4 regions of the Bacillus jepli genome follow, and region 4 is predicted to be linked to each of the others. Evidence: riboswitches for the same ligand, from Rfam matches in the RefSeq annotation. Region 4 holds a riboswitch; each other region holds the start of a gene.

Region 1 (4,240 bases), 2.7 Mb from region 4:
AAATCATTAACAATTAACAAACTTAAACCTTGTGAAGAAGATATTAATCCTTTCAGTTTACTGGCGTACACTAAACAAAACATCGAAGAGTTGGCGGTTGAACTATTTTCTTATCTTGATGAGCTTGAGTCACCTTATAAAGAAATTTCATTTGCAGCTATGCGTCGTTTCTGGGATCAGTTTTGCATAAGGCCTGCTGCAAAGGGGTTTCATCATAACTATTTGGGTGGGCTGTTAAAACATACAGTCGGTTTAATGAGGTTTGCAAGATATATTTTAAGACATGAAAAAAATCACTACCAAGCAACACTAAAACTTATTAATCGGGTTGAGAAAGCACACAAAAGTGACATATGGGCGCAAATGCAATCATCCGTGAACCCTCAACAATTGGTATGGAAAGATACTATTGATCATTTATATACAATGTTTTACGGAATGATGGAACACAAAGATACTATTCCAAATTATAACGTAGTTTTGACAAGTATATTATTCCACGATATCGGTAAGTTACTTGAATATGATCATGCAGGAAAAAAATATGAAGAGTTTAAGTTTCTATTCCCATCAGCCGATCACTCAAACCTTGATAACCGTAAACAGACAGGAATTACAATGGATGAGTTAGGTGTAATGATCGGACACATTCCTTATGGAGTACTTATCCTGTCCAAAATAATTGAAAGTGAAAATATTATTGTTTCTTTAGAGGATATTCACCAGATATCACATTGTATTTTGTGTCATCATGGTCTTCCTGAATGGGGTTCCTGTATTAGAAATCCACAAACTATTGAAGGATATATTATTCATATAGTAGACTTTTTGGATAGTAGATATGAAAATACTGAAGAATTGAAATAAGTAAAAGGACCAAGATAAGCATTGTAGAAAATCGCAATTAGTCTTCATTGGTACACTATTTAAACTTTAGTGACACAAAATCATGACATTGATGGTAATTTAGATTGCATGAATCATTCTGCATTTTTGTCAAATGACTACCCAAAATACCCTAAGCATGTAGACTACTTATTACAAGCTTAGGGTTTTTATGTTTCTCTAATAAATTACACTCTTTTTACATAACGTTATCGAAAAAAAACTAACATTAAACGCGGACTCTAATTCACCTTTTTCCATCAACTCTTAACTCTATCAGTTATTACATATAAATTTAATTTTCGGATACCATAAAATAATAATAGGAAAAGTTAGCTTATAAAAAAGGATGTTTAATGTTATGTCAATAAAAATCCAAAAGATATTAAATTTTTCTATGGTTATAATTGCATTTTCAACTGTACCTTTTATTGGGTTGCAAAATTTAAAGAGATTCTTACCTATTTCCATTCTTATCGGATGTATAGAGGCGACCACGGCACTAATAGGAAAAAAAACGTAGATGGTGGGTTTTTTATAATAAACCAAATCCATATTTATTTAATGAATTCCCTTTTAATATTGGTTTTTTCTCGGTATTTTCAATTTGGTTAATGAGGTGGTCATATGGAAAATTTACAAAGTTCGTGTTTCTTAATGCCATCGGAAATGTTCTATTTGCCTACCCATTTGCCAAATTCGCGAGAAAAATCAAGTATTTCTCATTGGTACGTCTAAATCATTTACAGTTCTTCTTTTATTTCTTTACAAAGGTATTTCTATTTTATGGACTCCAATTTCTGTTTGAAAAGTACAAAGAGCAAAATTCAAATGACAAATCTTTTCCCTAAATTTCCCAACCATAATAAAAGGGGTTCAAATAAAAAAGTTTAATCATTACTGAGATAACAAACCATTATTTAATTAAACTTCTTTTCCTATTAAAAGTTAGCAGAAATAAATCAAAATTCGACATTATAAAGATATGATTGGCTATACCATAAATAGATATTTTGTAATTACTGTCAAATTATGTTGAATTTATAAGACTTTTGTCATATTATATTAAAGGAAAAGGTAATACAAATGTATAAGCTATACGATAAAGGCAAACTTATCGAAAGATAAGGACGCAAAGCTACGAACCTAAAGCAATCATTGCAATGGTAGTCGAGTTACCGAAATTAGCGGAGAAAAGATGGCTCCCGTTTTTTTCGGTGTAGTCGTCTTTTTTTTATTCTGAAAATTAGAATGAAGGGGGTGATTACTTAATATGATTCGAAATTTGATTCAAAATGAATTATTTTCACACTTTTTCCAGCCCATTATTGATATTCAGACATGGACAAGGATTGGATTTGAAGGACTCCTAAGAACCTCTCATGATGTAAATCCAGAAGAAACTTTTAACCTTGCAAAAACAGAAAAACAGCTCTATGAATTAGATTCGCGGTCTATTCATAAAGCTGCATTTACCTACCATTCGGCAGGATTTTCAAAAAAGGACGGTCATTTGTTTTTGAATGTATTTCCATCTACCCTTACAAACACAAATTTTCTGCCCTTTATAAAGAGAATTATCACCGATAACAACTACTTTAGTCAACAAGTCATCTTTGAAATTAGTGAAATGGAAACCATTACTGATTTTTCAAGTTTAAAAGAGAATATTGCCAGACTTAAATCAGATGGTATTAAATTTGCTATTGATGATGTGGGAAAGGGAAACTCTAATCTAAAATCAATAATAGAATTAGACCCAAATTTTATTAAGTTGGATAAATATTTTTCCAACAACTTGTATAAAGAACCTAAAAAACAAGAAATAATCAAAACAATTCTTTATTATACTAATAATCATAATATTAATTTAGTACTAGAAGGAATTGAAACCGAAATGGATTTAGCAGTTGCAAAGGCAATTGGTGTTAAATATGGTCAAGGCTTTATATTAGGTAGACCTAAAGCCTTTAAAGTTGTTTAATTGAGGTGAAATTTTTGAGCTACATAGTTTTAGCACAAACTATAATATTGTTTTTTTTGTTAATTTTATTTATTAAAGATGAACGTAAACTAGTAAAGCAAATTCAGTTGATTAAAACTTTACATAAGGATAACAGTTCATTAAAAAGTCAACTAAGAAAATTTAATAAATTCCAGCCTTTAGAAAAGAGAAATTCCTATAGAATTAAACTACCCGGAATAGAAGGCACTTTTACTCTAATAGATTTTGGTAACAATTCTTTAAGAGTTTTAAAGAATAAGTCTTTTAATGAAATGATTCATGATATCAGTATTGGCGGGCTAAAATTTCATTCTTCTTATGAATTTCCCGTTAAGCACAATATATTAATGAAAATAAACTTTATTTTCCACGGTGAAGTATTCGAATTAAAAGGAAAAATTATCCGAAGAGAAGATCATTTTAAGGGAAAAACGGTTTCATACGGCGTACAGTTTGTAGATTTATCTGTAAATGACATTAAAAGATTAAACATAGCACTACACAATTACCAAGTAAAACAACGGAATAAGATAAGCTAACATACAAAAAGCCCTATCTTCGTTCGAGATAGGGCATTATAATTACAGTATAGAAAAAAGGGGATAAAATTTGAAGCATTCAATAGGTCATAGTCTCAGAATATTAAGACTTAAAAAAAACTTAACACAATTACAAGTTGCTCAAAGTATTGGAATCAGTGAAAAATCCATAAGTAGATACGAGAATGACAAAACAACACCAAAAGAAGAATTACTCAATATGTTTGCTGAATCTTATGAAGTACCTGTTTCAAAGATAAGAGTTGTATAGTATATCTTGCCGTGACTAGATCACGTGATTAACGCTGTTGATATTTCTTTAATTATTGGTTCGTATCCAATATAAATAAGATCCTTAATAAATGTCGAACATTGTCTTTCTTTTGTTTATATAAGTTAGAAACCTACATAATTAAGAATATCTCAAATAATCAAATTCTTGATCGAGGAGCTTTCTAATTTTCGCACTGAACATAATTTATATTGCGTTTTCTTTCTCATTCTCTTATTCACTAAAACTGCACCGTTAGCTCAGCACAAAGAGGGTTAAATAGTTTAATACACTACATCGATAATTAGATAAGTTAGTAAGATTATCCAATTAGAAATATTCCGATTGTTCATTTTCAAATTTACCTTCAAAAGTATTTTAATTAAGCAAGAAACAATATATTCGAGATGGCTAAACCATATTTGCTGTATTCACTTATTAAAGATCATTCCAAAGATCCAAGCTTGCCGATTCTTTTTTATGTTCCTTTATGTGAATAACCTTTGAATCCTTTTTTACCTCCTCTACTTCAAGAAATTC
Region 2 (4,240 bases), 1.1 Mb from region 4:
AAATAGGCTGTAGGGTATGCGACCAATAATGAGACAGCTGTTATTAAAAAGGCATACCAAAATGAGCTTAATGTCATCTTTAGATAAGTTGGTGTGAAAAATGTTTTGTAATTTATTAATGATAGATTTCCCTCTATATCAAAAAATGAATAATAGAGAACAAGTGTAATCGGAGCAATAACAAATACAAGAATCCATAGTGCATAAGGGATAAAATATATATTGCGAGTCAGCTTATTTTCCATGGCTTTCCCCGTCCACATATGCCTCTAAGCGACGATCATATTCTTCCTCTGTTTCACCAATCCGCATAACATGAATCGCCTCTGGATCAAAGTAAAGTCCGATTTCATCGCCAACTTTAGCTTTCTTTGTAGAGTGTACAAGCCACTCATTTCCATCCTTATCAAAGCCGCAAATTTCATAGTGAACCCCTCTAAAAAGCTGAGAATCTACAACAACTTGAAGCTTTCCTTTTTCAACAGAGGTTATTTCTAGATCTTCAGGACGGATGACAATTTCAACAGGCTCATTGTCTGAAAAACCTTGGTCAACACAATCAAATGTCTTTCCAACGAATTCAACTAAAAAGTCTCGATGCATTTTTCCTTTTACGATATTCGATTCTCCGATAAAATCAGCGACAAAGCGATTGATGGGTTCGTCATATATATCGATAGGGGTGCCACTTTGTTGTATGTCTCCTTTATTCAATACAAATATCTCATCAGACATAGCAAGTGCCTCCTCTTGGTCATGTGTGACAAAGATAAAGGTAATACCAAGTCGCTTTTGAAGGTCACGGAGTTCATATTGCATTTCTGTACGGAGCTTTAAATCAAGTGCTGACAATGGCTCATCCAATAAAATAATCTCAGGCTCGTTCACAATCGCTCGAGCAATTGCCACACGTTGTCTTTGACCACCCGACATTTCTCTAATTTCGCGGTTTTCATAGCCAGTAAGATTGACAAAGCTTAGGGCTTCTTTCACTTTTTTATCGATTTCAGATTGCTTCATTTTTTTTATTCGTAAGCCAAAGGCAACATTTTCATATACATTAAGATGTGGAAATAAAGCATAATCCTGAAACACTGTATTAACCTGACGCTTATTGGCAGGTGTGGTGTTTACTTTTTTGCCATTAAAATAAACCTCTCCATCTGAGGGTTCGATAAATCCTGCGATCAAACGCAAAATCGTTGTTTTTCCACATCCGGATGGACCAAGAAGGGTATAAAACTTTCCTCTTTCAATTTCAAAGCTGACATTGTTAAGGACAGGTGGGTCATTGTCATATTGTTTCGTCACATTTTTAAATTGGATAATAGGTATACTGGTCATAGCAACCCCCTTCTTTCTATATAAAATAAGGTAATAGTTTTTGTGTAATCCGGCATAATTATACACGAATCGGCAAAAAATTCAATAACATTCATAAAGTCAAGTGTAAAAATATAAATGGAGTGATCGTATATAGACCGAAAAAAGAATCTAGTAAATTGGTAGTAGGAATAAATTAACATTTTTAGAAAAAGGTGAGGTTAATTTCATTGACCAAATGTGAAAATAGAAATATAATTATAGTACAATTTGAAATAATCTTTCTTTAAAGATAATTGTATAAAGGAAAGGCAAATTCATTGAAAGATGAAGACGCAAAACTATAGGGGCTTAGTCCAGTTGGACATGCCAGCCAGTTGCCGAGTAAAACTCGTATCGTAAGAGCGAAGATTAATCGGTGTGTGATTAGTCTTTTTTTTTATACCATTAAGTATATTGTTGTTACTATTTTACTAGATTTTTGGATAAATTAGCATGTTCAAAAGGAAGGGGAAAAGGACCGCGTCGACGAAACGCCATGACCAGTGCCATTTTCAACCGGTTTTTTGAACATTCTTTAAAAAAATTTGGAAGTGATTATGCATGAAGAAAACCATCCAGAATCTGAACGTACTAAGAAAACTGAGTGAATTAGTCGAAAAGGTTGGTTTCGAAAAGAACCTGATTTCTGACGAAACTCGTAGCTTTTTTGACGAGATTGGTCAGGAACAAGAGGAACAAAAGATTACTAGCACCCTTTTAACCCAACTCCAACAAATGAACGAACAAATGGAAAATATGCATTGGATGAACAAGCATTACCGTATCCTTCATGAATTTGCCCAAATTTGCAGCAAAACTTTAAATGAAAGCGTTCTTCTTCAAAAGTCCTACGAGATGGTATCACGCGTTATGCCAACGGACTCGTTTTATATTGCCCTGCACAATCCTGGTGATGCACAAATTCAAATGATTTTTATTATGGATAACGGTGAACCTGCCCCACCAAGTACCGTGGAGTTTGGTGAAAATTACACATCAAAGGTTATAAAAACACGAGAAATCGTTCACCTCAAGCATCGAAATCAAAACATTGAGTATGATACGAAAATGGGAGAAGGAGAGCAAGACACAAGGTCTTGTTTATTCGTACCAGTTGTGATGGATGATCAAGTAAAAGGTGTCATTTCAGCACAAAGCTATAGGGATTTCGCCTATCGGAAGGAACACGAGGACCTTTTGCAAATGATCGGTGCTCAAGTTATCAATTCGATTGAAACAGCACGATTATACGGAAAAATTTACACAATGTCCCGCACAGACGAATTAACAGGTTTAAAAAACCATCGTGCTTTCCATGAGGATTTAGGACAATTAATTCGAAATGATGATGGCGAGATTACAGTTATGATGATCGATTCTGATGATTTAAAGCAAGTAAATGACCGCTTCGGCCATGATGCGGGTGATTTATATTTAAAAATACTTGCAGACGGCATGAAAACACTTTGCAATGATAAGATGGAAGGCTATCGATATGCGGGGGATGAGTTCATGATTCTTATTAAAACCCGCATTGATTTGGGTGTGAAGGACATCTACTATAAGTTAAACGAGTATTACTCGGAACACCCACTCATCGTTGATGATGAAAAAATCACCGTTTCAATCAGCACTGGTGTTGGTGTCTATCCGTATAATGGAACAACTGTGGATGCGTTGAAGAAGGCAGCAGATCAAGCCCTTTACGCTGCAAAAGAGAATGGAAAAAATCGAATAGTCGTGGCGAATTAAAAAAGCTCATCCATTTGGATGAGCTTTTTTAATTTTAGTTAATATGGGCAATGATGCCTTCTTCATCGTCTAATACAAGCTTGATTCCTGCATATGGGTCTCGATTCAGAAATTCTCCAAGCCATAAACGAATCGCTTCGATTAGGTTTGCCATGATGAGAACCTGTTTGCGATCGTTGACATATGCTTCAGCGGAGAACCCGTAGTCATCATCATACATAAGCTCTACTTCGACTTCTTCTGGCTTTACTTGTTTTTTCAAGCCAATATAAACACAAACCGCATTAATAATTTCTTGTTCAGAAAGAATTAACGTCTCCATGGGTCTGCCTCATTTTTCTTACGATCTCTAATCATCACGAAGATTTTACGAATGATGACAATCAGAACATAAATCGCTATAACGTTAATCATTAATCCTAAAAATGAGCCGAGCATTCCCATTCCACCTAGAAGACCACCAAACAGGAACCCTGCAAGTCCACCAAGCATAAGGCCTTTCATTAATCCACCAGACATGAATCCACCTTTAGGATTTGTAGTAGTAGACTTGTTTGTCACATTATTATCTGCCTTTTTCTTTTGTTGTTGTTGGAAGTTGGATTTATTTGTGTTTCCTATATTATTATTAAACCCTCTCTTACCTGACTTATAGCCTTTTGCTTCAACAGTTGTTGTTTGGTCTTGGAAGACAAAGTTTCCAAGTGGCGAAAGAATCAGAGTAAGTGCTACCATAGCCGCTAAAACCTTTTTCATATAAATGTGTACCTCCATAAGTTAGTATTGATATTTTTACTATTATAACCTAATATCGTGAAATTCTCTTGTAATTCACCTTCCTCAGTTTTCTACTTTATATACGATGATAAAGGGGGAAGGTTTCATTTTATGGATAAAAATGATGTTGGTAAATTGTAACAAAATCATTAAGGCTAAAAGTTTTTCAATAGAAATTTAAAATAAAGAGTTGATATAAAAAATCCCTTTTCAGGTCGTTTTCACTATAGACGCAGGTAAAAGATGGTTTTCTTATCCTAAGGGCTATAAAAATGGTATAGTATATTTGTAGGAATAGAAGGCAGGAAAGAGGATATATAATGAAAACAGAAGTGCAGTTACAAAA
Region 3 (4,240 bases), 1.5 Mb from region 4:
TCATATCATTGAAAGATTTTCCGCAATCGTTGCACAGATAGCGTTGTCTTGAACGATATTTACCATTTCGTTTTACTGATGTGCTACCGCAATGAACACAACCTAATCCTGATGCAAAACGTGTTTCACGGATGCTATTTAATAACTCGGTAATTTTATTAGGTTCGTCAGGAAATAAATCTTCCTTCATAGCATTAAATAGCTTTAATTTCTCTGATTCTGATAGTTCACCGAACTCTTTATAGATGTCTTTCCACATAGTTGAATGCCTCCTGAAACCGTATTATATCAACGTTCTACTAATATGGTCAAGAAAGCAACAATCTATACGAAAACAGCCTCTTCAAATAATGGATGGAAGAATAACCCGTCCCGAAATCGTCTAACGATAGTGAAATGCCCATCGCTTTTATTTGCTCAATTTGATCCTGAACAACACTTGTTTCTTGTAACAAGGTACCTTCTGTGAGCTCAATTTCCAGATGCTTTGAATTGATATGATACCTATTAATTGTCGTTTTTAACGTACTAATTAATGAGCTTTTTAAAAAGTCCTTAGCTGATAAATTAAATGAAACCGTGTTAAATTGAATGCCTCGTTTTTCCCATTGACCAACTTGCTTACATACCGTATCAATAACAAATTCTGAGAGTTCACGGTGAAAATTACTTTCTTCGGCAATCGTGATAAATTCCATCGGTGAAACTTCTCCCCAAAGTGGGTGTTTCCAACGGATAAGTGCCTCTGCACTCGTTGCTTTTTGCGACTTAACATCCACTTTTGGTTGGTATTCGATATACAATTCACCATTCTTAATCGCACTCTGTAAATCTGTCTCTAATTGAAAGGTTTTAAACGATTCAATATTCATATTTGCAGCATATAATTGATAGTTTGCTACACCATGCTTTTTCGCTCGTTTTAATGCGGTGTTTGCATTTTTTATAAGCTCAACCTTATTTTCTCCGTCATCCGGATAAATACTAATTCCAATGCTAGCTGTAATTCGAATCGAATAATCCTGAATTTGAAGAGGAGCTTGAATAATATCAATAATCTCTTTCGCATGACTCATGTACTCTTCATTCTTCATTGAGCATTCTACAACAGCGTACCATTCATCCCCTTGAGAACGGAAAAGGAAAACACCTTTATTTAGGTATTTTTCAAGTTTAGTAGATAATTGCTTAGAAGCTTCGTCCGCTATTTTAAATCCTAATGTATTATTAATACGGCTAAACCCATCTAAATTCACACAAAACAAAGCAAATCTTTCTCTCTTAGTTTTGTATCTTTCAATGACCTCTTGTATATGATTACTTCCATTTAAAAAGTTTGGTAGATTCGTCAGTTCATCGTGAGTGGTGATAAAATTTATTTTCTGTTCTAGTTGCAAAGCGTTGGTGCAATCTTCTATTACACCTACAATTTTTTCAATATTCCCTTCCTCGTCATCAACGGCGACTGTCGTTTCATTAATCCATTTAACCGTACCAGTTGGGGTTATAATTCGGTACGTATGTGTATTTTTACCTTCTTTGGTTAATCTCCCATAGATTGCTGAAAAATCTAAGGTTCCCTCTTTATACCAAAGAGATTTCCAATAGTCGATTGTTAATTCTTCTTTTGTAATTTCCAAGATTTCTTCTATTCTTCTAGAAACATAAACAATTTCTCTCTTTTTAAGATCAACTGTAAATAAAGCCAAACCTAATTGGTTCGAAATAACTCGATAATAATCGAGCCTTTCATTTTCATTAAATGTTATTGCGATGTCCTCTACAAATGTTTCCATACTGCTAGTTGAAAGACTTTCATAATAAGCATCAATTACCTTTTTTCTCTTTAAATCAACTTCATGGTGTTTTTTTCGTAGTCGATCGAATAATTTCATTTTTTCCACCCCCAGGAAAATCTAGAAGTTCTTCTTTTCTGATTAAATTTCGTTGGTTTCATTCAAATTTCATTTATAATAAAAAAGAAACTCCACCGAAAAACGGGAGTTTCCTTTTCTCTCCATCATTTCGGTAACCCGACTACCATAGCATGAGTGCTTTAGGCTCGTGGCTTTGCGTCCCTATCTTTTGATAGGTTTGCCTTTATCGATGTAATACTTATTGACTATATGTATTACTTTAGTACTAACTAATAATATTAGAAAAATATTATATATTCAACAGCTTTTGACAAAATACCATTTAAATGCAAAATGACTCTCTATTCTTCTTAGAATACCCCAAATAATTTCCAGTATCTGAGCTTTTTATCACATTGTTTTGATAATTTATGAAAATCTTAAGGGAGGCAGGATTAGGGGTAGGTTGAGTAGAAGAGCCCGCCCTAGAAAATCTAACGCTTACAACGCTAGGTGTCGAGCGAGCAAGAATCTCAGGAGTTTTTAGCTTAGTTTAGCACCTATTTGCATTCATCCCATCAGTATGGAAATCCTGCTGAATTTGATTAAATTAACACGCCTGTTACTTCAAGTGGAGTTAAAGCATTTGTGTGATTTACAAATATAAACGCATCATAACGTTCAGAGATGACCGATTGAACATAGTTCCCATAATGTTCATATTGTGGATAATAGACAACGCCAATCGCGCGATGACCAATTGAGTTATCAAATAAATATCTGTTTTTATCCGTAAAAATTAGGAGTTTATCGTAATTTCCCGCTTTATAAAGTAGGTCTTCCCAACTTCCTGTAGTTGCGGGAGGTGTATTCATTTTTTGAAAGTTTACACCCCACTCAATAGCTGCAATAACCGTACCATGATGTGTACCGAAACCAACAATATATACGTTTTCAGAACCGACCTGCTCCCTCAAAAGTTGTCCGACATTTACAAGTCCTTCATTCGCCATATCTGTTGCACGTGCATCCCCAACATGTGTGTTGTGTTCCCAGATGATTCCTTTGGATTGTTGGTGATAAAAGGAATCTATTTTATGGATCACCTCAACCATGTGACGGTCTCTGATATTCCATGATTCATTGTCCTTCGTTATCATTGTTGTATAGTAGTTTTCAGCATTAGCCGTGATAAGTGCGTTTACCTCTACGTTTAAACTACTTTCTTCTGAATCATGATAGGTATGTTTGTTTACACTTATTTCCGATAATAGTTTTGTGACTTCTTCATGACAGCCTTCGGAATAAAACGTAGATGACAATGCATACTTTTCTGCTTCACGATTAAAGGGTTCAAAACACGCGAACGCCTTTCTCGCGACCTCGAGATCAGGAGAGTTGCGTTTTTCTAAATACTTTAGAATTTCATCCATGGATTCCCATAAACTATAGATGTCAATTCCATAAAAGCCAACCTTTTTTTCACTCGTTTTATCGTGATTATATTCTTTTAGCCATTCAATTAAGTCAATGATTTCTTCATTTGCCCACATCCATGTTGGCCAACGTTTAAATGTCAAAAGGACATCACGAGCATTGTTATATTTAGCTGAATACCCTTTGATATAGCGATTGACCTCTTGGCATGCTGGCCAATCACCTTCCACAGCTATAAAAGTAAAATCTTTTTCAACAATTAATTTTTTGGTAAGTTCCTTTCGAATTTGGTAGAACTCAGACGTACCATGTGAGGATTCCCCCAACAAAATGAATTTCTCATTTTTAATAGAAGTAACAAGTTGTTCTAGGTCCTCCTTCAGATTTCTAATTGGAATAGAATGTTGTTGTATCGCTTGTATCATTTTATCTACCATATGAACCCCTCAGTTTTTGTATTCTGCATTATACGAATTCTCACCCGAATGAACAGAAAGAAGAGTATCCGCATATCCAACCAATCGGTTTACAAGCTCATCAGCAATTGCATAAACAAGGTGATGAAGTGACGAATGATGTAAAGCAGGGTCATCAAATATGATGGTGGTATTTATGAAGATTTCCTGTGTATCTAATAAGTTATAGTGAATAATCACCTTACCAGCCGCACCACCGGTAGTCGGATCTTGATAGCTCGGTAAAAAAACATACCATTCCTCTGCAGAAGGAGATCGAAAATTTTTGGTAAAGGTCAAACCTTTCATTTCTTCCTCTATTTGTATCCTCATTTGAGGATCCATAACGTCAAAGATCTTATTTTCCATAATGAATCTTACTCCGCTGGATTAGCATCAACAGCTATCTCATACGCATCTAGTACCATGTCACGTTCGGATGAATCGTTAATTCCTGTTAAAAACTGACCATCCTCCGTATTCTCCACTAGC
Region 4 (4,240 bases):
GAATTTAATTAAAGTAAGGGGTGAATTGTCGAAAAAAGATTCTTACTAGTTAACTAAAAGCAAATAATATACGATTATTGTCTCGTTAACCGCTCAATTTCAGTCTCAACTTTGAAGATTCGTTTATTTAAAGCCGAGGTCTGGTTATCAACATATTCTGCAATTTTCTCAGTGAAATTGCCGAGACTTTCAATACTATTTTTTTGTAGTTTTTCTTGACCCACTTTAAGCTCATTTTGGTTTGTCTCTAGTCGATCCAAACGATGATCTATACCGTTTAAACGCACGTCTATACCATCTAACCGTTTGTCTATGCCATCAAATCGCTTGTCCATTCCTTCTAAACGAGTATGAATCGGCTTTAATTCTTCTTTTAAGACTGTGCGTAATAGTTCTTCCATCTCATTCATAACAATTCCTCCTACTTTCAGTATAGCATGAATTTTTACCCTTAATAGATTCGATAGGATCATAATTTGGTGCAAATTCAAACAATTTCTTACTGATGAGAGTGACTCCATCTCTTTTTAAATGAGAGCAAACTTCCATTGGTGTTATTCATCTTGTGGGAATATTGATGACATAAAAAAGTGCGCTTATCTTTAGGTGAAATTGGGAGATTATTCTTAGGAAGCTAAAAGATCTTTATACTTTTATTTTAACACAAACGAAACGTATGTTCTACAAAAAATCTTATCTTTTAAAGTTTTTGATAGGTTTGCAGTAGAAGATGGATTAATTTTATTTAGAAAGAATGCCACCATTTTCAGATGGCATTTTCTACTTTTTCTTATCAAAAAAACATCCCGGCAGCAGGGAGTGATGTATTTAGTGGTGGATGTTACAGAAAGATTTGTATCATAATAGATTTTGGAACATGATATAAAAAGGAATTTATTACGATTTTTTATTTGCTGTGGTGAAAATCTTTTAGCCGACTCAGGCAGGGTCACTAAAGACCCCAATTTTTCGTATAGGTATAATTACCTATTTTAGTCTGATTATACAATATTTTGTCAACTTTTGTTGAAAAAGTACTACTTTCGTTTTATCATTAAAGTAGTGAATTTAAACTATTGACAAAATTGAAAAAGGCAAACTTATTGAAAGGTAAGGACGCAAAGCTTCGGGTCTAAGGTTCTATGAACTAAGATAGCCGAGTTGCCAAAAAAGTCGTGAATAAATATATCGGTTATAGAAATAACCAATTGTTTAATTTATCCACCATTTTTTTGGTGGATTTTTTTTATATTTAATTCAAAGAGACTTTTATAAATGGTTATTACATCAATTTTGATTAATCCGAAAGAAGGTTGAAATAAGGTGAAGACCATTAGTAAAGAACAAGTTTGTTTTAAGTGTAAAGAAGTAAAATCCGTTAATGACTTTTATGAAAAAGGAAATCGCTTTATGAATTGTTCAGAATGTCGTAAGGCTAGATACAATAGAAAAAAATCAATTGAATTTTTATTAAATAAACAGAAGCAAACAAGACAATATGTTTAAGAGTCATCTAAAAATCATATGCAACGTCTGTAAATATAAACTAGTAAGATAGTTAGCTTAGATGTAGGCTATTCTAGCCATAACTTCTATAAAAAAGGGGATGTTTATCTTGACCGTATTATTTGGAACTGTTGAATATTTTGAAAAAGAAATAGAGATTCAAATGTCTAATGGACAATTGCAAAATTTGACTACTAGTAAAAGTTTAGAATTTGCCTATTCATCGGTAAAAAGTGAAATTACGGATGTTTTTATATGTAGTGATAAATTACGGAAGGATTTATTGGTGAATCTTGAAAAAGCATTAGAAATGGTAAGTGGATCTATGGTGGGTGTTGATTAAAGATTAAATATATTCTGTTGAAGCGGAATTAAACGTTCTTATGATATGTCTCCAGGTGAAAAAATTACCCCTACCCGTAAATATTACTATTCCTCTTCTCAAATAGAAACACCTGAGCTTAGCCCGGGTGTTTCCCTTATTGTATGACATATATTGATAATTGATCTTGAATGCTTTCTTTCACGCTAGGAAAGCGGGATAAATATTGGATTTGATTAACTGTTGTTTTTGGGGTTCATTTTCATATAAGTCTTCTAGTTTTGATATTTCCGTAATAACGCCATTAAAGGAAAGGATAGAAGTAACAACCTCTTTTTGATCTTTAAACAAAGAAAGTAACTGGTCACTTGTTTGATAAATACTAGATAAAGCTGCAAAAATATCAACTAATACCTGGTCCGCATTACTACGAGATATATCTTCAAAACTACTTACTACATATTCAAATCCCTCTTCTACCGTACCAAGCAACTCATAATATCTTTGAAGGACATCGTATTGTTCTAAACTAAGTTGTAACATATTTCACCTATTTTCTTTTATCAAAAAACATCCCGTCAGCTGGAGCTGATTGATAGGGATTGATGTATTTAGTGGTGGATGTCTTCCGTGTTTTTTGATTCGCGATGTCCTGTTGGATTTCTTTTTTTAGTGTATCTAACTTGCCATCAATGAAGACATTCATTTGGACAATTTCAGCACCGAGTTTACGCTGTTCCTCTGTATAAGGAGGTTTGACGTCCGACATAAGTTGCTCCCGCTCGTCAAGAAACTTCGTAATAGATTCAATGAGTTCATCACGTTTTTCCTGCTCGACAGGCTGAGTCAACAAACTGTGTAGTTCCTTCGTGATGCGATAGAGCTCTACTACCGGATTCACTAAATCTGTCCACCTTGTGCATGCTGGCGCTGACGGTTCACCTGAATAACTTCTTTCCAAGTGTCTCGGAATTCAGTCACAAGTCCTTCAACCTCTGCTATAATGTCAAGGTCATTATTAAGATTGGCTTCCATCAAACGACGGTTCATGTAATCATACATCGCCAACATGTTTTTAGACACTTCCACATCCATGTTTAACGTAACCATGAACTCACGGATAATGTTTTGCGCCTTTTGAAGATTTGTATTTTTTTCTTGTATATTGTTTTCCTCAATTGCTTTACGACTAAGCTTTATAAATTTCAAGCAACCATTGTAGAGCATTAACGTAAGCTCACCTGGTGTTGCAGTCGTAACTGAATTTGATTGATATGCTTGATATGGATTTCCGATTGCCATTTACGTTACACTCCTTTTATTAACCACTAAAGAAATTCTGCATGAGGTATGCAGATTGTTGATTCGCACGTTGGATTGCTTTTTCCATTGCTGTGAATTGGCGCCAGTAGCGATCTTCGATTTGAACCAGTCGGTCTTCGAAACGGTCGATACTGTCTTTCAAACTATCAAGGTTTTTACCAATCGTGTACTTCTGTGTGGTCCAAGTGGATTTACCTGCACGTTCACTCACCTTGTCCATCGTTGCAGTTAAACTATCATATAAGCGATTAATGAGACCTTTTTCAGCATAAGTACTCCCATCTGCTGTGAACAGCTTTTCTACTGCTTCTGGATCTTTTTCAATCGCTTCTTTTAGCTTCGCTTTATCAATCTCCAGCTTTCCACGATCTAAATAATTTGCAGTGGTTTTTATCCCAATACTAGCTAATTGATTGAAAGCAGTATCCATTGACAGATTCGTAACTGGCGTATACAAATCCATTCGAAATTGATTTAATCCACTAGATAAAATTGAATCACGTCGAATCAACCCACTTTTAGCCTTTTCCTCCCAAAGCTCAGCTTCTTTATCTGATAAAGCTTCACGTTCTTCACTTGAAAGAGGTTGATAGCTACGGTACCGCTCCTCATTCAACTTTTCATTAATTTTTTGAATGGTTTCATTATATTTTTCGACAAAATTAACAATATTGTCCAAAACGGTCTCTGAATTAGTTGTGACCCCAATCGTGACTGGAGAATCATTAGCCGGATCAATTGAATCAAAGGTATCCTTTAATGTAAAGTTAACCCCATTTATCGTAAAATTGTTAGAATATCGTTGAGTTTCTAATCCATTAATGGTAAACACCGCATTGTTTCCACCCGTTTCGGTAGAAGTACTAAACTGCAGAACATTATTCAGAAAATCTCCTGTGAATTTGATTTCCTCGCCATTTTTATTAAAATCACCGGTTTGTGAGCGTGTTAACGTAACTTGTCCAGTAAAATCATCATAAAAAGCATATACACCAGCAGCGGAACTGCTAATTCGGTTGATAATACTTGAAAAAGAGCTTGAGCCCTCCACTGAAAATTTTTCTTTAACCGATTCTCCTTTTTCATTGA

The links. Region 4 has a riboswitch for cyclic di-GMP ahead of ABC371_RS08340 (hypothetical protein). Riboswitches for the same ligand answer to the same signal wherever they lie in the genome.
Region 1: another riboswitch for cyclic di-GMP. It lies ahead of ABC371_RS22345 (EAL domain-containing protein); the one in region 4 lies ahead of ABC371_RS08340 (hypothetical protein).
Region 2: another riboswitch for cyclic di-GMP. It lies ahead of ABC371_RS02800 (sensor domain-containing diguanylate cyclase); the one in region 4 lies ahead of ABC371_RS08340 (hypothetical protein).
Region 3: another riboswitch for cyclic di-GMP. It lies ahead of ABC371_RS16475 (putative bifunctional diguanylate cyclase/phosphodiesterase); the one in region 4 lies ahead of ABC371_RS08340 (hypothetical protein).

The regions. Positions count from the first base shown of each region.
Region 1 is NZ_JBDFMO010000001.1:4,385,321-4,389,560, forward strand. It holds gene ABC371_RS22340 (HD domain-containing protein) at 1-867, shown strand, start outside; cyclic di-GMP riboswitch class I at 1,983-2,068, shown strand; gene ABC371_RS22345 (EAL domain-containing protein) at 2,159-2,869, shown strand; gene ABC371_RS22350 (PilZ domain-containing protein) at 2,884-3,429, shown strand; gene ABC371_RS22355 (helix-turn-helix transcriptional regulator) at 3,500-3,700, shown strand; gene ABC371_RS22360 (hypothetical protein) at 4,139-4,240, opposite strand, start outside.
Region 2 is NZ_JBDFMO010000001.1:564,301-568,540, reverse strand. It holds gene ABC371_RS02810 (ABC transporter permease) at 1-245, opposite strand, end outside; gene ABC371_RS02805 (ABC transporter ATP-binding protein) at 235-1,344, opposite strand; cyclic di-GMP riboswitch class I at 1,624-1,708, shown strand; gene ABC371_RS02800 (sensor domain-containing diguanylate cyclase) at 1,927-3,117, shown strand; gene ABC371_RS02795 (YxcD family protein) at 3,152-3,439, opposite strand; gene ABC371_RS02790 (hypothetical protein) at 3,427-3,873, opposite strand; gene cyoE (heme o synthase) at 4,215-4,240, shown strand, end outside.
Region 3 is NZ_JBDFMO010000001.1:3,217,842-3,222,081, reverse strand. It holds gene ABC371_RS16480 (IS1595 family transposase) at 1-259, opposite strand, end outside; gene ABC371_RS16475 (putative bifunctional diguanylate cyclase/phosphodiesterase) at 309-1,895, opposite strand; cyclic di-GMP riboswitch class I at 2,025-2,109, opposite strand; gene ABC371_RS16470 (erythromycin esterase family protein) at 2,462-3,730, opposite strand; gene ABC371_RS16465 (hypothetical protein) at 3,740-4,117, opposite strand; gene ABC371_RS16460 (DUF1292 domain-containing protein) at 4,126-4,240, opposite strand, start outside.
Region 4 is NZ_JBDFMO010000001.1:1,683,470-1,687,709, reverse strand. It holds gene ABC371_RS08345 (hypothetical protein) at 75-410, opposite strand; cyclic di-GMP riboswitch class I at 1,084-1,169, shown strand; gene ABC371_RS08340 (hypothetical protein) at 1,616-1,849, shown strand; gene ABC371_RS08335 (DUF8042 domain-containing protein) at 2,030-2,371, opposite strand; gene fliT (flagellar protein FliT) at 2,379-2,729, opposite strand; gene fliS (flagellar export chaperone FliS) at 2,729-3,130, opposite strand; gene fliD (flagellar filament capping protein FliD) at 3,150-4,240, opposite strand, start outside.